DNA from 3 places in the Kitasatospora sp. NPDC088160 genome. Region 3 is predicted to be linked to each of the others. Evidence: riboswitches for the same ligand, from Rfam matches in the RefSeq annotation. Region 3 holds a riboswitch; each other region holds the start of a gene.
The links. Region 3 has a riboswitch for cobalamin ahead of ACIOGZ_RS31550 (FecCD family ABC transporter permease). Riboswitches for the same ligand answer to the same signal wherever they lie in the genome.
Positions count from the first base shown of each region.

Region 1: linked by a shared signal. The riboswitch ahead of ACIOGZ_RS24855 (CoA-acylating methylmalonate-semialdehyde dehydrogenase) and the one ahead of ACIOGZ_RS31550 (FecCD family ABC transporter permease) in region 3 are both predicted to bind cobalamin.
Region 2: linked by a shared signal. The riboswitch ahead of ACIOGZ_RS26820 (ABC transporter substrate-binding protein) and the one ahead of ACIOGZ_RS31550 (FecCD family ABC transporter permease) in region 3 are both predicted to bind cobalamin.

Region 1 is NZ_JBIUSS010000016.1:114,259-121,432, reverse strand. It holds gene ACIOGZ_RS24865 (enoyl-CoA hydratase/isomerase family protein) at 1-155, opposite strand, end outside; gene ACIOGZ_RS24860 (acyl-CoA dehydrogenase family protein) at 155-1,294, opposite strand; gene ACIOGZ_RS24855 (CoA-acylating methylmalonate-semialdehyde dehydrogenase) at 1,302-2,801, opposite strand; cobalamin riboswitch at 3,018-3,209, opposite strand; gene ACIOGZ_RS24850 (nitrilase-related carbon-nitrogen hydrolase) at 3,464-4,408, shown strand; gene ACIOGZ_RS24845 (hypothetical protein) at 4,523-4,843, opposite strand; gene ACIOGZ_RS24840 (TNT domain-containing protein) at 5,545-6,255, shown strand; gene ACIOGZ_RS24835 (S8 family serine peptidase) at 6,690-7,174, shown strand, end outside.
Region 2 is NZ_JBIUSS010000018.1:125,128-132,301, reverse strand. It holds gene tkt (transketolase) at 1-1,866, opposite strand, end outside; cobalamin riboswitch at 2,413-2,618, shown strand; gene ACIOGZ_RS26820 (ABC transporter substrate-binding protein) at 2,836-3,684, shown strand; gene ACIOGZ_RS26815 (iron chelate uptake ABC transporter family permease subunit) at 3,681-4,760, shown strand; gene ACIOGZ_RS26810 (ABC transporter ATP-binding protein) at 4,802-5,575, shown strand; gene ACIOGZ_RS26805 ((2Fe-2S) ferredoxin domain-containing protein) at 5,572-6,315, shown strand; gene ACIOGZ_RS26800 (hypothetical protein) at 6,337-6,468, shown strand; gene ACIOGZ_RS26795 (alpha/beta fold hydrolase) at 6,608-7,174, opposite strand, start outside.
Region 3 is NZ_JBIUSS010000023.1:111,810-118,983, reverse strand. It holds gene ACIOGZ_RS31575 (RNA polymerase sigma factor SigF) at 1-871, opposite strand, end outside; gene ACIOGZ_RS31570 (anti-sigma regulatory factor) at 1,145-1,555, opposite strand; gene ACIOGZ_RS31565 (GNAT family N-acetyltransferase) at 1,805-2,293, opposite strand; gene ACIOGZ_RS31560 (ABC transporter substrate-binding protein) at 2,365-3,360, opposite strand; gene ACIOGZ_RS31555 (ABC transporter ATP-binding protein) at 3,383-4,147, opposite strand; gene ACIOGZ_RS31550 (FecCD family ABC transporter permease) at 4,147-5,229, opposite strand; cobalamin riboswitch at 5,319-5,457, opposite strand; gene sodN (superoxide dismutase, Ni) at 5,546-5,941, opposite strand; gene sodX (nickel-type superoxide dismutase maturation protease) at 6,165-6,599, shown strand; gene ACIOGZ_RS31535 (CGNR zinc finger domain-containing protein) at 6,626-7,174, opposite strand, start outside.

The DNA of each region.
Region 1 (7,174 bases), on a different contig from region 3:
ACCCGCTCGTCCTCCTCCCACGCGTCCAGCGCTTCGGAGATCCTCCGCACCATGCCGTGGGTGAGGGCGTTCAGGGCTGCGGGGCGGTTGAGGACGATCAGGCCCGCCCGGCCCTCGCGGTGGACCAGGACCTCGTCGAGGTCGGTCCCGGCCATCACGCGGCCCCGATCAGGCCGCGGGCGACGATGACGCGCATGATCTCGTTGGTTCCTTCCAGGATCTGGTGCACCCGCAGGTCGCGGACGATCTTCTCGATGCCGTACTCGGCCAGGTAGCCGTAGCCGCCGTGCAGTTGGAGCGCCTGGTTGGCCACCTCGAAGCCGGTGTCGGTGGCGTGCCGCTTGGCCATCGCGCACAGTTCCGGCGCCCTGGGGTCCCCCCGGTCCAGGGCCGAGGCAGCCCGCCAGAGCAGCGACCTGGCCGCCTCCAGCTCGGTGGCCATGTCGGCGAGCCGGAACTGCAGCGCCTGGGCGTGCAGGAGCCGGGCGCCGAACGCCTCGCGGTCCGCCAGATAGCCGGTGGCCCGCTCCAGGGCGTCCTGCGCTCCGCCGAGGGAGCAGGCGGCGATGCCGAGCCGGCCGCCGTTCAGCCCGTTCATGGCGATCCGGAAGCCCTCGCCCTCGGCTCCGAGGAGGCGGTCGGCCGGGAGCCGGACGCCGTCCAGGAGCACCTGGCGGGTGGGCTGGGCGTTCCAGCCCATCTTCTTCTCGTCGGGACCGAACGAGACGCCGGCGTCGTCGCGTTCGACGACGAACGCGGACACCCCGCCGGCCCCCGGTCCGCCGGTGCGGGCCATCACCAGGTAGACCCGGGAGACGCCGGCGCCCGAGATGAACTGCTTGACGCCGTCGAGGACCCAGTGGTCCCCGTCCCGGCGGGCGCGGGTGGTCAGTGCCGCCGCGTCCGAGCCCGCGCCGGGCTCGGTGAGGCAGTAGCTGGCGGGGGTCGCCATGGCGCTGAGGCCCGGCAGCCACCGGGCGCGCTGGGCGTCGTCGCCGTAACGGTCGATCATCCAGGCGACCATGTTGTGGATGGACAGGTAGGCGGCGATGGACGGGCAGCCGGTGGCCAGCGCCTCGAACACGAGCACGCCGTCGGCGCGGGTGAGTCCGGAGCCGCCGGACTCCTCGCGGACGTAGACACCGGCCAGGCCGACGTCCGCCGCCTTGCGCAGCACGTCCACCGGGAAGTGCTTGGCCTGGTCCCACGCGACCGCGTTCGGCGCCAGGTGTTCGCGGGCGAAGGCCCGGGTGGTCGCCGCGATGGCGAGCTGGTCCTCTGTGAGGTCGTGCACGGCGCCCTCAGCCCATCGTCGGGATGGTGAAGCTCGCGCCCTCCTTGACCCCGGAGGGCCAGCGCGAGGTGACGGTGCGGGTGCGGGTGTAGAAGCGGATCGAGTCCGGCCCGTGCTGGTTGAGGTCGCCGAACCCGGAGCGCTTCCAGCCGCCGAAGGTGTGGTACGCGACCGGCACGGGGATCGGCACGTTGACGCCGACCATGCCGGTGTTCACCCGGCGCGCGAAGTCCCGAGCCGTGTCGCCGTCCCGGGTGTAGACGGCCACGCCGTTGCCGAACTCGTGCTCGCTGGGCAGGCGCAGCGCCTCCTCGTAGTCGGCGGCGCGGAGCACGGTCAGGACGGGGCCGAAGATCTCCTCCCGGTAGATCCGCATGTCGGGAGTCACGCGGTCGAACAGCGAGGCGCCGAGGAAGTAGCCGCCCTCGTGCCCCTCCAGCCGGAAGTCCCGCCCGTCGACCACGAGTTCGGCGCCCTCCTCGACCCCGAGGTCCAGGTAGCCGCGGACCCGCTCCAGCGCGTCGGCGCCGACCAGCGGGCCGAAGTCCGCCGCCGGGTCGTCCGAGCGCCCGACCTTCAACGCGGCGATCCGCTCGACCAGTTTGGCCACCAGGGCGTCGGCGGTCTCCTCCCCCACCGGGACGGCCACCGAGATCGCCATGCAGCGCTCGCCGGCCGAGCCGTAGCCGGCGCCGATCAGCGCGTCCGCGGCCTGGTCGAGGTCGGCGTCCGGCATCACGACCAGGTGGTTCTTGGCACCGCCGAAGCACTGCGCCCGCTTCCCGTGCGCGGCGGCGGTGGCGTACACGTACTGGGCGATCGGCGTGGAGCCGACGAACCCGACCGCCTGCACCCGCGGGTCCTCCAGCAGGGTGTCCACGGCCTCCTTGCCGCCGTTGACCACGTTCAGCACGCCCGGCGGCAGCCCGGCCTCCAGGAGCAGTTCGGCGAGGCGCAGCGGCACCGAGGGGTCGCGTTCCGAGGGCTTGAGGACGAAGGCGTTGCCGCAGGCGAGGGCGGGTGCGGCCTTCCAGAGCGGGATCATCGCCGGGAAGTTGAACGGCGTGATGCCCGCGACCACGCCGAGCGGCTGGCGCATCGAGTACACGTCGATGCCGGTGCCCGCGTTGTCGCTGAACTCGCCCTTCAGCAGGTGCGGGATGCCGGCGGCGAACTCCACGACCTCCAGGCCGCGCTGGATGTCCCCGTGGGCATCGGCCACGGTCTTGCCGTGCTCGGCGGACAGCAGCCGGGCCAGCTCGTCCTTCTCCTGCTCGACGAGTTGGAGGAAGCGCAGCAGGACGCGGGCCCGCCGCTGCGGGTTCCACCCGGCCCACCCGGGCTGGGCCTGCGCGGCGTCGGCGATCACCGCCTCGACCTCGGCCCGGCTGGCCAGCGGCACCCGGGCCTGCACCCGGCCGGTGTTGGGGTCGTACACGTCGCCGAAGCGACCGGAGGTGCCGGCGGTGGGCTTGCCGGCGACGAAGTGGGTCAGTTCTCGGACCATCGGGTTCCTTCTCTCGACAGGGGTGGGGAGAGGAGGAGGATCGGAGGCCGCCGCGGGTCGGCGGGCACACGGTGGTGCGCCCCGCGGCACGGGCGTGCGGCGGCGGAACGGAACGTCAGGGCGTGGACGCCCCGGCGGCCGTGGGCACGGGACGACCAGGAGCGGCAGTGGAGCGGGAGCAGCCCGGAGTCATGCGTGTCGTCTCCATCCTCGTGGAAAACACGGAACACCCGCGGCCGGTATCCTGACTCCCGGATCACCGCACGCCCCCAGGCCTTCCCGGCTGGCTGCCAGTGGCCTTCGTCTGCGAGGACGAGCTCCCCGGTCACAGTGGCGGGACCGTGCCGGACTCACACCGGCTTCCCTGACACCGCGGACCTGTCGTCGACCATATAGTTGGACGTCCTAGTAAGTCCAGAGGCCCGCACGCGCGTTGCGCCATCGGGTTTCCGCCGCGCTGATCTCCTGCCCGACGCGGTCGCCGCACAGCCGCACAGCCGCACAGCCGCACAGCCGCACACCATTCGCCGGCCACCCCTTGCCGGAACGTTCCGGCATGGCTACATTTTCACCACGCCAGCAAAGCTGACTGAACTTTCAGTTATATCGCAGGGCCTTCACCGGCACCTCCGTATCAGCGCCAGAGAACAGAAGGAACACCCGTGACCTCGTACGCCGTCCTCACCTCCTTCGGCTCCCCGCTCGGCTCCCCCGGCCGCACCAGGCCCGCCGAACGCGCACCGCTGCGCGTCGGGCTCGTGCAGATGCGCTGGCACACCGACCCGGCCGAGCACGACGCCCGGCTGCGCGAGGGCGTGGCACTCGCCGCCGCGCAGGGCGCGACGATGGTGTGCCTGCCCGAGCTGACCCGCAGTCCCTACTTCTGCAACACCGACGACCCGATGGGGGAGGGCGCCGCCCGCCACCTGGAGGACGTCGAGACGGGGCCCACCACCCGCCTCGCCGCCGAACTCGCCGCCGAACTCGGCATCAGCGTCCACGCCTCCCTGTACGAGCGCGCCGAGGACGGCGGCCTCGGCTACAACACGGCCGTCTGCGTGGACCGCGACGGCACCCTCGTCGCCAGAACCCGGAAGAACCACATCCCGGCCTTCCCCGGCTACCGCGAGGACCTGTGCTTCCGCCCCGGCGACAGCGGGTTCCCCGTCCTGGCCCACCAGGGCGCCGCCTTCGGCTTCCCCACCTGCTGGGACGAGTGGTTCCCCGAACTCGCCCGCGCCTACGCGCTCGGCGGCGCCGAAGTCCTCGTCCACCCCACCGCCATCGGCTCCGAGGTGGACCTCCCGGACTTCGACACCCGGCCCATGTGGGAGCACGCCATCAGCGCCAACGGCCTCGCCAACGCGCTGTTCATGATCGTGCCCAACCGGATCGGGACGGAGGGCCGGTCCACCTTCTACGGCTCGTCGTTCATCTCCGACCCGTACGGCCGGATCCTGCTCCGCGCCCCGCGCGACCGGCCCGCCGTCCTCGTCGCCGACCTCGACCTCGACCAGTGCCGGGACTGGCGGGAGTTCGGCCTCCTGCGCACCCGCCGCCCCGAGCTGTACGCCCCGCTGACCGCGACGAGCCGCACCGACGCCTGACCGGACGCCCCGGCGCACCCACGCCGGGGCGTCCCGCCGCCACGAGTCGACGTGCCGGGACTGACGCCAACTACCTTTTCCAGTAGCGTAGTTGACGTGACCGACGCGCCGACCTCAGGTGGTGGCCGTCGGAGCGGGCGAAGCCGCACCGGCGGACGGCGGGGCCTGGCAGGGCAGGACGACCATCACACTCACACCCTGGCCGGGCTTCGACGCGCCCGCCGAAACGGTGTAGCCGTCGGACTCGTGGACGGCATCGAACTCCCAGGTGGGCGGGGTGGACTGAGCGTCCGCACCGGACGCCGACGAGGTGATCTTGAAGCCCTCGCCCGCCAGCTTCTCCCGCAGCGCCCGCAGCACCTCGGGGCGCTGGTCGTCCGTGGCCTTGAGCAGGATCCCCGAGCTGAGCTGGTAGGCCTCGCCCTCGTCGGCCACACCCAATCCCCGCCCCGGGCACCTGTAGTAGCCGATGAGCTTGCTCCACGGATCCCGCTCGAGGCCCGTCAGCTCGCGCACGTGGCCCTGGACCCGATCCGTCCGGGCCAGCGCCTCCTCCCGGGACTCGACACGTGTGGGCTCGCTCGGCGTTTCCCGTCCTCCGCCCGGCGTTTCCCGCCCTCCGCCCGGCGACCCCACGGACGAGCATGAGCCGAGCACCAGGGCACCCGACACCATCAGCACGGCCGCGCAGGCCGCCCGTGCGCCCGCCCCGGCCGGCACGGCCGTCGATCTCTTGAACAAGTGCAGTACTCTCCCCCGCTGACAGGTGTGCGTTTTTGCCATCCGGATGCTACGGCACCACCGGAAAGGCTCCGCATGTGCCGAAGCGTGACAGCCGACACCAAGGCGCGTGCGGTCGTCTGACAAGCGCTACCCCGGTGAAGGCGGAGGGCTGGATGAGGGCGAGGGAGCGGACGGGACGGGTCCGGCTCCCGCGAGCCGAGCATCCGTCAGCGGCATCGGCCGAACGGGTGGGCACCAGCGGCGTCGGACATCTTGTGCGCGCACGAAGGCAAATCGCCGTGCGTAACTGTGCGCGGGTCCGGCGGCCACACGGTCCGCCGTACGAGCCGACGGCCGCAACCCGCCCAGTCCCACCCCTCCACGCCCCGCACCCCGAACGGAGCCGCCCGCCCATGCGCACCCCCACTCTCGCCGCCCTCTCGCTGGCGATCGCCCTACCCCTGACGGGGCTGGCCGCCACCGGCACCGCCGCCGCACAGTCCTCCTCCCGGGCGGTGCCGATCACGGAGTGCGAGGGCGTCCCCAAGGTCCGCGATACCGGCGCCGAGAACTACCTCTGCACCCGGAAGGAACTCGGCCCGGTCACCCTGCCGACGGACTCCGTGCTGACCAAGCTGCTGGCGGGCTACGACCGGCTGGGCGGAGTGACGCCGGTGCGCTTCCTGGACTGGTACCGGGACTGGAGGGGGTGGAAGTACCCGGACCACAACGGCTTCACCGACAACGACGGCACCCTCGACATGGCCGTACAGAGCATGACGGAGCACCAGAAGCTGGACCGCTTCGGGAACAGCGCCTACGGCTCGTTCCTCGCCCCCGGCGGCACACTGTTCTCCCAGCGCGCCCTTCCGCCGGACTCCCTCAACGGGGGCGAGGACAACTACCACTGCTTCGAGGTGCAGAGGCCGTTCAACGTCCAGCAGGGGCACATCGCGGGCGCGTTCTCCCAGCCGGGCAACGGACTCCAGCAGTGGCTCGACCCGGCCCTGAAGCCGGGCGACATCCCGGGCACGTACGACGTCGCCGCCCTCATCACCGCCGGGTACCTGACCGAACACGCCGCCGACAAGACCTTCTGCCTGTCGAGCCAGAACGACGCCTGACCCCCACCCGGCCGGACCTGGCTGCGCACGCCCGGCAACCGGCAACCGGCAACCGGCAACCGGCCCGCCACGCCCTGCTACGCGCTCGGCGGGGCTGCCGCAGCAGTCGGCACGGGCCTGTGACCTGCGGCTTCAATGCGGAGCGGGCAACGAGAACCGGTTACTCCTCGTCAAGTCGCCAGCGCGGCGGACCGGCGAGGCGACAGGGCCTGGGCGAGGTCGGTATGGGTCGCACCGCGCTCCGGCCACCGGACGACCGGCAGGGCTGGTTCCCCCGCCTCGGCCTCCCGGCACCCACCCCCGTACGGGTTGTCCGCTCCCCGCGCCCGGCAGGGCGGCGCGGATGCGACCGCCGCACCAGGGATGATCCGGGTGCCCTGCGGCCGCCGGGCCCGCAGGCAACCCGACTGACCCGACTGATCGGAGCCCGATCCGTGCCCCTGCCCCTCCGCCGGGCGTCGGCGGCCCTGCTGCTGACCCTCACACCCGTCACGGCCCTTGCGCCCGCCGCGTATGCCGCCCAGCCACCCACCGCCTCCACCGCCGTGGCCGTGGCGCACTCCGCCAGTGCCGTGCCCGGGCAGTACATCGTCACCCTCAAGCACGGCCGCGACCCTGGTGAGGTCCTGCGCGGCCTCGGCATCACCCCCAGGTTCACCTACACCGACACGCTGAACGGCTTCGCCGCCACCCTCGACCCCCTCCTGCTGCGCGCCGTACGAACCAGCCCCGCCGTCGAAGCCGTCGAGGAGAACACCACCCTCCGCGTCCCGGCCCCCCACGACGGTGCGAGCGCCACCCGGGCACCGGCCGCCACCTGGGGCCTGGACCGCATCGACCAGCGGAACCTGCCCCTGGACGGCCAGTTCACCACCCACGGCCACGGCGCCGGAACGACCGCCTACATCCTCGACACCGG
Region 2 (7,174 bases), on a different contig from region 3:
CCCGGCCGCCAGCAGGGTGCGGGCCTCCAGGGCGAGGTGCACCTCGGAGCCCGTCGCGATGAGGATGACGTCCGGCGTCGCGCCGCCCGGAGCCTCGGCCAGGACGTACCCGCCCCGAGCCGCTTCCCGTGCGGGGGCGAACTCGCCGCTGTCGCGGTCGAGGACAGGCAGGTTCTGGCGACTGAGGACCAGTCCGGCCGGGCGGTCGCGGTGTTCGAGGATGGTGCGCCAGCACGCGGTGGTTTCGTTGGCGTCGGCTGGGCGCACGACGTCCAGACCGGGGATGGCACGCAGTGCGGCCAGGTGTTCGACGGGCTGGTGGGTGGGGCCGTCCTCGCCCAGGCCGATGGAGTCGTGGGTCCAGACGTACGTGACCGGAAGTCGCATCAGGGCGGCCAGCCGGACGGCGGGGCGCATGTAGTCGGAGAAGGTCAGGAACGTGCCGCCGTAGGGGCGGGTCAGGCCCTGCAGGGCGATGCCGTTGAGGATCGCGCCCATGGCGTGTTCACGGATGCCGAAGTGCAGGGTGCGCCCGTAGGGGCCGCCCTTCCAGTTCTTTGTCTGGCGGTCGGTGGGGACGAAGGACGGCTGGCCGACCATGGTGGTGATGTTGCTGCCGGCCAGGTCGGCGGAGCCGCCCCACAGCTCGGGCAGGACCGGGGCCAGTGCGGTGAGGACCTCGCCCGAGGCGGCGCGGGTGGCCATGCCCTTGGCGTCGGGGGGAAAGGTCGGCAGGACGTCCGCCCAACCGTCGGGCAGCCGCTGCTCCCGCAGTCGGTCCAGCAGGACGGCGCGCTCGGGGTTCGCCGTGCGCCAGGCCGCGAACCTCTCGTCCCACTCGGCGTGCACCTGCCGGCCGCGGTCGGCGGCCTCGCGTGTGCGGCCCAGGACGTCCTCCTCGACGATGAAGTGCTCTTCGGGGTCGAAGCCCAGCAGCCGCTTGGTGGCGGCGACCTCGTCCTCGCCCAGCGCGGATCCGTGGGCCTTGCCGCTGTCCTGCTTGGTCGGGGCGGGCCAGCCGATCACGGTGCGCAGCATGATCAGCGAAGGGCGGCCGGTCTCCTGCCGGGCGGCGCGGGTGGCCGCCAGGAGCACGTCGACGTCCTCGACGTAGCGGCCGGTGCGCGTCCAGTCCACGGTCTGCACGTGCCAGCCGTAGGCGGCGTAGCGGGCCGGGACGTCCTCGCTGAAGGAGATGTCGGTGTCGTCCTCGATGGAGATGTGGTTGGAGTCGTAGAAGACGATGAGGTCGCCGAGTTCCTGGTGCCCTGCCAGGGAGGCGGCCTCGCCGGTGACGCCCTCCATCATGTCTCCGTCGGAGGCGATCACGTAGACGTGATGGTCGAAGGGGCTGGTGCCCGCTTCGGCGTCCGGGTCGAGGAGACCACGTTCGCGGCGGGCGGCCATCGCCATGCCCACCGCGCTGGCCAGGCCCTGGCCCAGCGGGCCGGTGGTGATCTCCACGCCGGGGGTGTGCCGGTGTTCGGGGTGCCCGGGGGTGGCGGAGCCCCAGGTCCGGTAAGCCTGCAGGTCCGAGAGTTCCAGGCCGTAGCCGGCCAGGTAGAGCTGGATGTAGAGGGTCAGGCTGGAGTGGCCGCAGGAGAGCACGAAGCGGTCCCGTCCCAGCCACCGGTCGTCGCCGGGGTCGTGGCGCATGACGTTCTGGAACAGCAGGTACGCCAGTGGGGCCAGGCTCATCGCGGTGCCCGGATGGCCGTTGCCGACCTTCTGCACCGCGTCGGCGGCCAGCAGCCGCACGGTGTCCACCGCCCGCGCGTCGACCTCGTCCCACCCTGTCCGCCCTGCCACCGGATCCGCGAGGGATTCGTCGCGCCGCGCGGTAGCGTCGTTCTGGTCGTTCGCCATGCCGTTGCTCCTTCGTCTCGGCTTGTCGTCCATCGTTCCTCCGGCACTGGGCGGGCACGACCGCCGGGCCGTCGCCCGCGTGATTGCTGGTGATGTACGAACTATCCCCAGGGGTGGCGCTCTGTCCGGCACGACACACCCTTTCGGTGAGCCGCTCCGCCTCGTCGCTTGCCCCCGAAGTGGGGGAACACACCCCTGACCACCCGTCGCAGGTCCGCGGGAGGGCGTGCGCGGGCCCCCCTTCGACGGCCCGGTGCCTCCGCCGCCGAGCAGGGTCGGTGACGGCGTGCTCGATCCGCTCGACGCCGACGACCAGCCGCGTCTCCGCCCGCCGGCCGAGTGGCGGCGCCCTACTTCCCCGTCACGTGCCCGGACGAGGTCCTGGACCACCACCTGCGGCACTACGCCGTCGAGTTCAGGAACTGGATCGTCGCCGCCCGCACCTGAGACCCCCGACCGGGCCCCGTGGCCGATCCCTCCCGCAACCCCAGGAACGGTCCAGACGACCATCCCACGGGCTGGCCAGCACCGACCTGACCACGCCTGATACCTTGCCATCGCCGTGGTGTACGGGAAACCGGTCTGAGTCCGGTGCGGCCCTCGCCACTGTTGCCGCGGAGTTCCGCGGCCCTCGCTGACCGGCTTTTCCAGCGGTCAGGGCCACTGGGCGGGTTGGAAGAGCCGTCCGGGAAGGTCGGCCGCGGCGCGTTGATGCGGAAGCCAGGAGACCGGCCACGGCGCTACATGTTCCACGAGGGTTTTGGAGAACACGTGCCCAGCGGTCTGCCGTATCCGTTCCGTTCCATATGTTCCGTACGTCCCACAGGTCCGATACGTGTCGGCCGGGCGGTCGCGGCCTTCCTGTTCATCGGCATGCTCGGAGCTTGCACGGGCGCCCCCGCGCCCACCACGTCCGGCGGGACGACCGGAACTGCCGCGCCGGTCAGCGTCGACAATTGCGGGTCCACCGTGACGGTCGGCGCGCCGCCCGACCGGCTGGTGACGCTCAACGAGGGTGCCACCGAGGTGGCCCTGGCCCTCGGCCTGCAGTCCCGCATGGCCGGTACCGCCTACCTCGACGATTCCATCCCGGAGAAGTGGAAGGCGGCCTACGACTCCGTCCCGGTGCTCTCCAAGGACTACCCGACGAAGGAGAAGCTCCTCGCGGCCCGTCCCGACTTCCTGTACGCCTCCTACTCCAGCGCGTTCACCGACAAGGTCGCGGGCACCCGGGGGGAACTGCGCGGCCAGGGCATCCCGTCGTACCTGTCCCCGTTCGGCTGCTCGGACAAGAGCCAGGTGCCGCCGACGACCTGGCAGGCGGTGTGGGGCGAACTGAACGACGTCGCCAAGGTCTTCGGTGTCACGGAGCGGGCCGCCGCGATCCAGCAGCAACAGGAGCAGCAGCTGGCCGAGTTCACGGCGACGGCCGCGGGCAAGGGCTTGAAGGTCCTGTGGTACGACTCGGACACCAAGGCGCCGTTCGTCGGGGCCGGCCACGGCGGACCTCAACTCGTTCTCAATGCCGTGGGCGCCCGCAACGTCTTCGGGGACCTGTCCGGTGGCTGGCAGAACGTGAGCTGGGAGAAGGTCGTCGCGGCGGACCCGGACGCCATCGTGGTCGCGGACGCCGGCTGGGACACGGCCCAGTCCAAGATCGACTACTTGGAGAACGACCCGGTGCTGAGCAAGCTCACCGCCGTGCAGCGCAAGGCTTTCGTGGTGGTGCCGTTCTCGGAGTCGACTCCCGGCGTGCTGCTCGCCGACGGTGCCGCCCGGGTGTCCGCGGGACTGGGCCGACTGCACCCGGGTTCATGACCGCGCCCCACCCCGCCGTCGCGCGGCCCCCTGGTCCGGGCCGCGCGACGGCGGCCCTGGCCATCGGTGCGGCCCTGCTCCTGGCCACCGTGCTCCTCGGCCTCGCCGTGGGCTCGCAACACGAGCCGGTCCGGACGGTGATCGACGTCGTGGTGCGCCGTCTCGGGCTGGGCAACCCGCACGTCACGCTGCTGGACGACCAGATCGTCTGGCAGTTGCGGCTGCCCCGCGTTCTGGGAGCGGCTGCCACCGGCGCAGGCCTCGCGGTCTGCGGCGCGGTGTTGCAGACGCTGACCGGGAACGACCTGGCCGATCCCTTCCTGCTCGGGATCTCGGACGGAGCCGCCGCCGGCGCGGTCACCGTGATCGTCCTCGGCGTCGGCGTGTCCGGCGCCGTGGGCACCGGCGCGGTGTCCACGGCGGCCTTCGCCGGTGCCCTGCTAGCCGCCGTCGTCGTCCTGGCACTGGCCGGCGCGCGCACCCGGTCGCTACCGACCACCCGGACCGTGCTCGCCGGCATCGCGGTGGGACAGATGTGCGGGGCCTACACCTCGTTCGTCGTGCTGGTCCTCGGGGACCGCAACGCGGCGCGCGGTGTCATGGAGTGGACGCTGGGCTCGGTCGCCGGCGTGCGGTGGCCCACCGCCGTCTTCCTGACCGCGGTCGCGCTGGCCGGTGTCACGGTCCTGGCCTCCTCGGCCCGCGACCTGGACGCCTTCGCGTTCGGCGAGACCGCCGCCCGCTCCCTCGGCGTCCACGTCGAGCGCACCCGTTGGGTCCTCGTCGCCACCGCCGCGCTGGTAACCGCGTGCCTGGTCGCCCACACCGGCGTCATCGGGTTCCTCGGCCTGGTCGTACCGCATGTCGTCCGTCTCGTCTGCGGCCCGCGCCACGCCCTCCTGCTGCCCGTGTCGGCACTGGTGGGCGCTTCCCTCCTGGTGGGCAGCGACATCGTGGCGCGCTCGGTCCTCCCCGACCGGGAGATCCCCGTCGGCGTCATCACGGCCGGGCTCGGAGCGCCCTTCTTCGCCTGGCTGCTGTGGCGCCAGGGGCGGGCCGACGGGAGGGGGCAGTGACGGTGACGCCCCCCGCCGAGCTGCGCACGGAGGGACTTCGTGTGAGCATCGGCGGAGCCACGCTGCTGGACGCGGTCTCGCTCGCGTTCGCCCCCGGCCGGATCACGGGCCTGCTCGGACCCAACGGCGCCGGGAAGACCACCTTGCTGCGCGCGGTCGCCGGACTGACCCGGCCGAGCGAGGGTCGGGTCCTCCTGGACGGAGAGGATCTCCACGCACTCACGGCCCGCCGACGAGCACGACAGGTGGCCTTCATGGAGCAGCAGGCGGACACCCGGCTGTCGCTGCCGGTCCGTCAGGTCATCGATCTCGGCCGCACGCCGCACCGCAGCCGCTGGCCCGTGCCGGCGAACTCCGCCACCGACGCCCACGAGCGGTCCGTGTTCGCCGCGGCCGTGGCCGCAGCCGACGTCGGCCACCTGCTCGACCGGTCCTGGCCGACGCTGTCGGGTGGCGAGCGGCAGCGGGTCCAGCTCGCGCGGGCACTGGTGCAGGAGCCCGGCGTGCTCCTGCTCGACGAGCCCACCAACCACCTCGACCTACGCCACCAACTCGGCTTCCTCGGCACCGTACGCGGGCTGGGCATCACCACGGTAGCCGCGCTGCACGACCTCGAACTCGCCGCCGCCTACTGCGACGAGGTCGCCGTCCTGCTCGACGGCCGACTGGTCGCCCACGGGCCCAGCTCCGACGTGCTCACCTCGCCGACGATCGCGCACGTCTACGGCGTCGACGTCACCGTGGAACGACACCCCCGGCACGACAGACCGCACATCCGGTGGAACGGACTGCTCCCCGAAGGGACAACACCATGACCCGCCCCGTCCCGGGCGCACTCGCCCGCCGCAGTGCCACGCTCCTGGTCGGCATGTCGATGGGGGAAGCCGTCCGCCGTGACGAACTCCTCCGGACAGCGGCGTCGCACCAGGCCTCGATCGCGTTCCTGCAGCAGGCAGACCCTTCCCTGTCGGCCGAGCTGACCAGGCTGGCCGACGCGGGCGCCGAGACCGTGGTCGTGATCGGCGTCCGCCTCGCGGCGTCCGGCCCGGCCCAGTCCTGGCTACGGCGGATCGCGGCGTACTGGTGGCGCAAGCGCGCGGGCCACCGTCCCGAACTCCTCGTCGCGACCCGCCTCGCCGACTCGCCGGACGCGGTCCCCGCGGTGGCCGCGGTGACGAGGGCCATCACCGGCCAGGAGCCCGGCCTCACGTCCGCGGCCTGGGAGGAAGTCCCCGGCCACCGGCACCAGGTCCTGGTGTGCCGCGGCCCGCGTTGCGCGGCCAAGGGCGCGGAGGAGGGACTACGCGCCCTGGTACAGAAACTGACCGAGCACGGCCTCGGCGACGACGACGTGCTCGTCACCCAGACGGGGTGCCAGTTCCCCTGCAACCAGGCCCCCGTCGCCAGCGTGCAGCCGGACGACATCTGGTACGGGAAGATCGACCCGGCTGTCGCCGGCCGCATCGTCACCGAGCACCTCGCCGGCGGACGACCGGTCGAGTCCCACCGACTCCCACGCCACAGGAAGGAGCAGGCGGACCACCACGACGGCTGATCGCGACCACGAGGCCCAAGCTTGAGCCCGTGCCCCGCCCCGCTGCCGACAGCACCAAGCGGCGGCATCGAAGCCACCCTCCACCCCTACCGCAACCAGATCAGGGCCATCGACGAGCAGATGACCGAAGCCCTCAAGGACGACCAGCAGTAGACCCACAGCGAGCTTGACCTGCGACGAAGCCCCACCCGCGCGGCCGGCTCACCACGGAGTTGCCCGATCTCCCCCGGATCCACGCCGACCCGATGCCCGACCCGCAGACCGAGATCACCTCAGGTCAACGATGTACTACTCAGGCGAGCTTGAGGAGCAGTTCACTCAGTTCCCTCGGCATGGTGATCATGCAGTCGTGGCCGGTCGGCAGCTCCCAGACCTGCGCGGCGGAGCCATTGGGCTGGATCGGGGGGACGGGGCGGCGGGTGATGCCCGGCGGCGTGGGGCCGACGTTGTGGATGTGCGTGCGCGGGATCGCGTCCGCAGCCGGGTTGTCCAGTCGCACGGGTTGCCGAAGGCAGCGCACCGTCTGGTCCGTGAGCGTCTCGCGCAGCCAGGCCACGTCCGCCGGGTCCGTGACGCCGAACAGGCCGAGGGGCGCGGGCAGCTCGGGCATCGGGGGGACGCGCCAGCCGCTCTCGGACTTCTCGGCGAGCTCGATCATCCGCCGCCCCACGGGTTGGACGTCGACCGCGGACTCGCCGTCCTGCGGGACCAGCGCGTCGAGGTAGACGAGGTGTGCGATGCGCTCCGGGATCCGGTTGGCCACGGAGGAGATCACCAGCCCCGCGTAGCTGTGGCCGACGAGGACGACGTCGTCGAGGTCCTGCTCGGCGACCAGCCCGACCACGTCGTCGACGTGCGT
Region 3 (7,174 bases):
TCTCCCGCAGCTGGGCCAAGGTCCGGGCCAGCAGGCGGGACACGTGCATCTGGGAGATCCCCACCTCGGCGGCGATCTGCGACTGGGTCATGTTCCGGAAGAACCGCAGCACCAGGATCTTCTGCTCCCGGGGCGGCAGTTGGGCCAGCAGCGGCTTGAGCGACTCGCGGTACTCGACGCCCTCCAGCGCCTCGTCGGTGGCGCCGAGGGTGTCCGCCACGGCCGGCGACTCGTCGTCGCTGTCCGGGACGTCCAGGGACAGCGTGGAGTACGCGTTGGCGGACTCCAGGCCCTCCAGGACGTCCTCCTCGGAGATCCCCAGGTGCTCGGCGAGCTCGTGCACCGTGGGGGAGCGCCCGTGCCGCTGGGAGAGCTCGCTGGTCGCCGTGGTGAGCGACAGCCGCAGCTCCTGGAGGCGGCGCGGCACCCGGACCGCCCAGCCCTTGTCACGGAAGTGCCGTTTGATCTCGCCGACGATGGTCGGCGTGGCGTAGGTGGAGAACTCGACCCCGCGCTCGTGGTCGAAGCGGTCCACCGACTTGATCAGGCCGATGGTGGCGACCTGGGTCAGGTCGTCCAGCGGCTCGCCCCGGTTGCGGAACCGCCGGGCCAGGTGCTCGACCAGCGGGATGTGCATCCGCACCAGCTGGTTGCGCAGCTCGACGCGCTCCGGGGAGCCGTCGGGCAGCGCGGACAGCCGGACGAACAGCGCGCGGGCCGCCTCCCGGTCCGGTGCGCCCGAGCGGTGCGGGGCCGGGGCCGGCGCCTGGGTGGGCACCGCGGTGCGCAGGTCCGCGGCCTCGTCCGCCGGATCGGACGGGGGCGGGGATGCGGGCGACGGTTCAGACGTCGGCTCGGTCGGGTGGCTCATCCGGTGGGCGTCCTTCGGGTGCGCATCGTCGTTGGCGGCGAGGCCAGGAACGCTCGCCTGGGTCGGTACGGCAGGTCCCGCCGTCGCGAGGCCGGTACGGTCCAGATCACTCACGGCCATTCCCCCGTTCCGTTCCGGGAGCACCGGGGCCCTCGGGCCCCGGCATCGTCTCGTTGGTCGTACCGCGTGGGGGGCGGTACCGGGCGCCGCCCGCGCGGCCCCTGATCGGGGACCGGGCGGACGGCCCTTGTGCGGTGCTGGTCGACGCCCCGGCTAGTGGGCGACGGGGCCGCCGCGCTTCTTGTGCAGGCTGATCGACACGGTCTTGTCCTCGCCGACCGAGGAGTCGACCTCGCCGGCCAGGGCGGAGAGCACCGTCCAGGCGAAGGTGTCCCGTTCGGGTGCCTTCCCGTCGGTGGTGGGGGCGGCGACGGTCACCTTCAGCGAGTCGCCGACCAGCCGGAACTCGCAGGTCAGGACGGAGCCGGGCACCGCCTGCTGGAGCAGGATGGCGCAGGCCTCGTCGACCGCGATCCGCAGGTCCTCGATCTCGTCGAGGGTGAAGTCGAGCCGCGCCGCCAGGCCGGCCGTCGCTGTTCGCAGGACCGAGAGGTAGGCACCCGCCGCGGGCAGCCGGACCTCCACGAAGTCCTGCACTCCGGGCTCGCCGTCGATCTGGGACACCCTCACCTCCTGGGTGACGCGCTGTGCTTCCGGGCCGGTGGCCGCGGCACTGTCTGTTGCTTGGCTCAACTGCTTCGCCCCAACTGTCCAGAGGGGTGGTGCGGTACGTACCGGTCATACCCTTCGCGGGGCGACCGGACGCCGCGTATCCGCCTGAGACCTTACCGCCTTCCGCACGCCGGCCGGGGCTCGGGAGTCACTCATGGTAAGCCATCGCGACGCAGGGTGGCAGGGGTTCGGGCGGTCCGTTCAGTGACCGCCGCCGCCGCCGCCGGCGGCGGCGAGCGCCTCGCCGGTGAGCCGGTAGACGGTCCAGTCGTCCATCGGCACCGCGCCGAGGGACTTGTAGAAGTCGATCGAGGGCGTGTTCCAGTCGAGCACCGACCACTCCACCCGCGCGTAGCCGCGTTCGACGGCGATCCGTGCCAGTTCCAGCAGCAGCGCCTTGCCGTGGCCGCCGCCGCGGGACAGCGGGCGGACGTACAGGTCCTCCAGGTAGATCCCGTGGGTGCCGCGCCAGGTCGAGAAGTTGAGGAACCAGACCGCGAAGCCGACCGGCTCGCCGGTGGCGTCGTCCTCGGCGATCAGGCCGAACAGCGCGGGGTTGGCGCCGAACAGGGCGTCGCGCAGCTGCTCCTCGGTGGCCACGGCCTCCTGCGGGGCCTTCTCGTACTCCGCGAGCTCGCGGATCAGGGCGAGGATGACGGGAACGTCGGTCACGACGGCGGTGCGGATCATGCCGCGAGCCTACTGCGCGTCCCCGCCCCCGGCCCAGGCCCGGGCCGGGGCCCGGGCCGGGGGCGGGCGGGTCAGCGGGCGGGGACGGTGCGCAGGTAGTCGGCCAGCGCGGTGATCGCGGCCGGGTTGCGCGGGCTCTCCACCAGGTCGACGTAGTCCAGGACGAAGATCCGGTCGTTCCTGACCGCCGAGACGCCGGCCAGCGGCGGGAAGGACTTCAGGAAGGCGCGCTTGGCGTCGGCGCCGGTCTCGCCGTAGTTGTTGATCAGGATCACCTCGGGGTCGCGCTGGACCACGCTCTCCCAGCCGACGGTGACCCAGGTGTCCGCGAGGTCGCCCATCACGTTGGCCCCGCCGGCCTTGGCGATGATCTCGTCGGCCGCGGCGAACTTCCCGGCGGTGTACGGCTTGTCCTGCCCGCTGTCGTACAGGAACACGGACGGCCGGCGCTCGGGCTGCGGGGCGGCGGCGACCTGCGCCTTGAAATCGGCGACCAGCTTGTCCGCCCGGTCGCGGACGTCGAAGATCTCGCCGAGGTTGGCCAGGTCGGTGTAGAGCGCGTCCAGCGGGGACATCACGCCGCGCTCGGTGCCCTTGCCGCTGCGGCAGGACTCGCTGAGCACGTACGAGGGGATGCCGAGGTCCTTGAGCGCCTGCGGGGTGAAGCCGCGGCCCTCGTCGAAGCCGTAGTGCCAGCCGGCGAAGACCAGGTCGGCCTTGGCGCCCAGCACGATCTCCTTGGTGATCTCCTTCTTGGAGAGCCACGCGGTCTGCTGGTAGCCGTCCTTCCAGGCGACCTGGTCGACCCGGCCCTTGTCGTCGGGCATCACGTAGCCGGCCATCCGGTCGGCCAGGCCGAGGGCGAGCATCAGCTCGGTGATGCCGACGTCGTTGGTCACCGTCCGGGCGGGCTTCTGCGGGAAGGTGAGCTTGGTGCCGCAGTTCTCCACGGTCACCGGGTAGTGGGCGGAGGCGGCGGTGGCGTCGCCGCTCGGGGCGATCTCGGCGCCGCAGGCGGTGAGCCCGAGGGTGAGCAGGGCGGTGATGGCAACGGCCTTGGTGCGCACGGGGGTTCCTTCGGGGGGTGGGTCAGATCCGGTCGAAGAGCAGTTGGACGGCGCCGGTCACCGGGTGCCGGACGGGGGTGGCCCGGACGCCGAACACCTCGGCCAGCAGGGCGGGTCGGAGCACCTCGGCGGGCGGCCCCGAGGCGACGATCCGGCCGGCCCGCAGCACGTACAGCAGGTCGCAGTGGCCGGCCGCCAGGTTGAGGTCGTGCAGCGCGGTGAGCACCGTCGGGCCGGCCTCCCGGACCAGCGCCAGCACGTCCAACTGGTGGCCGATGTCCAGGTGGTTGGTGGGCTCGTCCAGCACCAGCAGCCGGGGCTCCTGGACCAGCGCGCGGGCGATCAGCACCCGCTGCTTCTCGCCGCCGGACAGGCTCAGGAAGCCCCGCCCGGCCAACTGTTCGGCGCCGACCTTGCGCAGCGCCTCCGTGCAGCGCGCGTGGTCGTCCGCACCCGGGCCGCCCAGCCCGCGCCGGTGCGGCAACCGGCCCATGGCGACCACCTCGGCCACCGTGAAGTCGAACTCGGCGGAGTGCTCCTGGGGGAGTGCGGCCACCCGCCGGGCGGCCTCGCGCGCGGTCAGCGCGTGCAGGTCCGCGCCGTCCAGCCGGACGGCCCCGGCGGCCGGCCGCAGCGCCCGGTAGACGCAGCGCAGCAGCGTCGACTTGCCGCTGCCGTTGGGCCCGACCAGTCCGACCACCTGCCCGGCGGCGGCGTCCAGGGCGACGTCGTGGACCAGCCGGGCGCCGGCCAGCTCGACCGAGACGGAGTCCAGGGCGAGATCCATCAGCGGCCTCCGAAGGAATAGCCGCGACGGCGCATCAGCAGCAGGAAACAGGGCACCCCGAGCACCGCGGTGACCACCCCGACCGGCAGTTCGGCGGGCGCCAGCAGGGTGCGCGAGACGATGTCCACCCAGACCAGCAGCAGCGCCCCGGCGAGCGGCGCGACCAGCAGCACCCGGCGGTGCCCGGCGCCGACCAGCATCCGGGCCAGGTGCGGCACCATCAGCCCGACGAAGCCGATCGCCCCGCTGACGGCCACCACCGTGCCGGTGACGGCGGCGGTCACCACGAACAGCTCGCGGCGCAGCCGGTCCGGGTCCACGCCCAGCGAGGCGGCCGTCTCGTCGCCCATGGCGAGCGCGTCCAGCCGGCCGGCGGCGCAGGCCAGGTACGCCAGGCCGGCCAGCACGGTGGCGGCGGCGATCGGCACCGAGCCCCAGGTGGCGCCGCCGAGGCTGCCGAGCAGCCACATCATGGCGTCCCGGGCGGCCTCGCCTCGGGCGGCCGCGAAGACCATCAGCGCGGTGACGGCGGAGAAGCCGTAGGAGAGCGCGGTGCCGGTGAGCACCAGCCGCAGCGGGGTGAGCCCGTAGGCCGTGCGCGCCGCGAGGTAGACCAGAACCATGGCGACCAGCGCGGAGCCGAACGCGGAGGCCGAGATCGCCCACACCCCGAGCGAGGCGAAGGCGCCGAGCAGCAGCACGGCGTTGGCGCCGACGGCCGCGCCGGAGGAGATGCCGAGCACGAACGGGTCGGCCAGCGCGTTGCGCACCAGGGCCTGGACGGCGACCCCGGTGGCGGCCAGCCCGGCGCCGACCACCGAGGCCAGCACGGCGCGCGGCAGCCGGATCTCCCAGACGATCGCGTAGGCGGCGGCCTCGTCCGCCTCCAGCCGTCCGCCCGTCAGCCCGGCGGCCAGCAGCCGCAGGGCGCGGGGCAGGCCGATCCCGGAGGCGCCCAGCGCCACGCCGCAGAGCAGCGAGAGCAGCAGGGCGGCGGCCAGGCCGACGGCGAGCGGGAGGGCGGGTATTCGGCGGGCGGGCGGGCTCGTTGCGCCACTGCCCGCGGCTGCGGTGCTGCTCACGGTGCGCCTTGCCTCGGGCCGCGGGTGCGCGGGGGCGGCACCGGTCGGGCGCGGGCCCGGGCGCCATCCCCTCGCAGTCCACGGCGAGTTGTCGGGAGTTCAGCGGCCGGGGGCGATCGGGCTGGCGCGGCCCCGGGGCCGTGCTCACCGTTGCGGGTCAGCGCCGGATTCACACCGGACTTCCCCCTCGGACGCCCTGGCAGCATAACAGCCACTCAGGCTAGGCAACCCTTACCGGGCTCGGATGGGGCGTGAACGCACGACCGCCCCCGTCCGGGCTCGCGGACGGGGGCGGTCGGGTGGCGACGCGTCAGGCTCAGGCCTGCTTGGTCTCCCAGAAGATCTTGTCGACCTCGGCGATCAGGTCCAGCAGGGCCTGGCCGGTGGCGGGGTCGGTGGACGCCTTGGCGGCCGAGGCGGCCTTCAGGGTGTCGTTGATCAGCTGGTGCAGCTGCGGGTACTTCTCGAAGTGCGGGGCCTTGAAGTAGTCGCTCCACAGCACCGAGATGTGGTGCTTGACGGCCTCGGCACGCTGCTCCTTGATGATCAGGGCGCGGGTGCGGAAAGCCGGGTCCTCGTTGGCCTGGTACTTCTCCTGGGTGCCCTTGACCGACTCGGCCTCGATCCGGGCCTGCGCCGGGTCGTACACGCCGCAGGGCAGGTCACAGTGGGCGTGGGCGGTGGCGCGCGGTGCAAACAGACGAGAGAACATGGGAGTCCTTCCTTAGATCGTCTTCCCGCGCCCGAGATTACCCTTCCGCACCCGGGGTTTCGCGATCGGGCGGTGGGCCTAGGGCAAAAGGCGGACCCGGAACCGGGGTAATCCGGACATCGAACGGATCGAACGGGGTGACGGTCCGTACGGCAGACTGGGACCGGGCGGTCCGGGAGGAGGAGTCGTGGCGCGGAGCACGGAACCGGCGGACGCGGAACCGATGGGCACGGAACCCCGGGGCCGGGGCGGCGGCGCGGTGCCGTTCGGGCTGGTCGACGTGGCGGGCCCGTCGATGGTCCCGACCCTGCGCGAGGGCGACCAGTTGCTGGTGCGCTACGGCGCGCCGATCCGGCCCGGCGCGGTGGTGCTCTTCCGGCACCCCTTCCAGCAGGACCTGCTGGTGGTGAAGCGGGCCGCCGAGCGGCGTCCGAGGGGCTGGTGGCTGCTGTCCGACAACCGGCCGGTGGACAGCGACAGCCGCAGCTACGGCCCGGTCCCGGACGAGCTGGTGCTCGGCCGGGTGCTGCTGCGGCTGCGCCCGCGCCCGGCCTGGCTGGCGCCGGGGCGGCGGCTGGAGCGGCTGCTGCTGGGCACCCGGCTGGCCCGGGTGCCGGGTCTGGCCCGCCGCCTGGGCGTCTGGGCGGACGAGCTCTGACCCCCTGGGCCCGGCCCGGACAGGACCTAGCCGGCGGCGCCGAGTGCCGCGGCCTCGGCCTCCTGGCGCTTGCGGGCCCGGTACGCGGCGACGTTGGCGCGGGTCGCGCAGCGGTCCGAGCAGTAGCGGCGGGAGCGGTTGGTCGAGGTGTCCAGGTAGGCGTTGCGGCAGGGCGCGGCCTGGCAGATGCCGAGCCGGTCGGCGCCCAGCTCGGTCAGGTGGACGGCCAGGCCCATGCAGGCGACCGCGCTGAAGTGCGCGGTGGCGGTGGGCGAGTTGTCGGCCAGGTGCAGGTGCCAGCGCGGCCGGCCGGCGTCGTCCAGGTAGTCGTGCCCGGAGACCAGCGGGCTGACCGGGTACTCCATCAGCAGGCTGTTCAGCAGGTCGACGCCCCGGATCTCGTCGCCCTCGGCGGCGGCCTCGAAGACCCCGCGCAGCCTGGTCCGCACCGCCCGCAGCCGGGGCAGGTCGGACTCGTCGGCCTGTGCGGCGGCCCGTGAGGAGTCGGAGAACAGGCCGCGCACCGCGTCCACGGACGTCAGCGTGTCGGTGCCGCGCCCGGGCTCCTCGGTGTT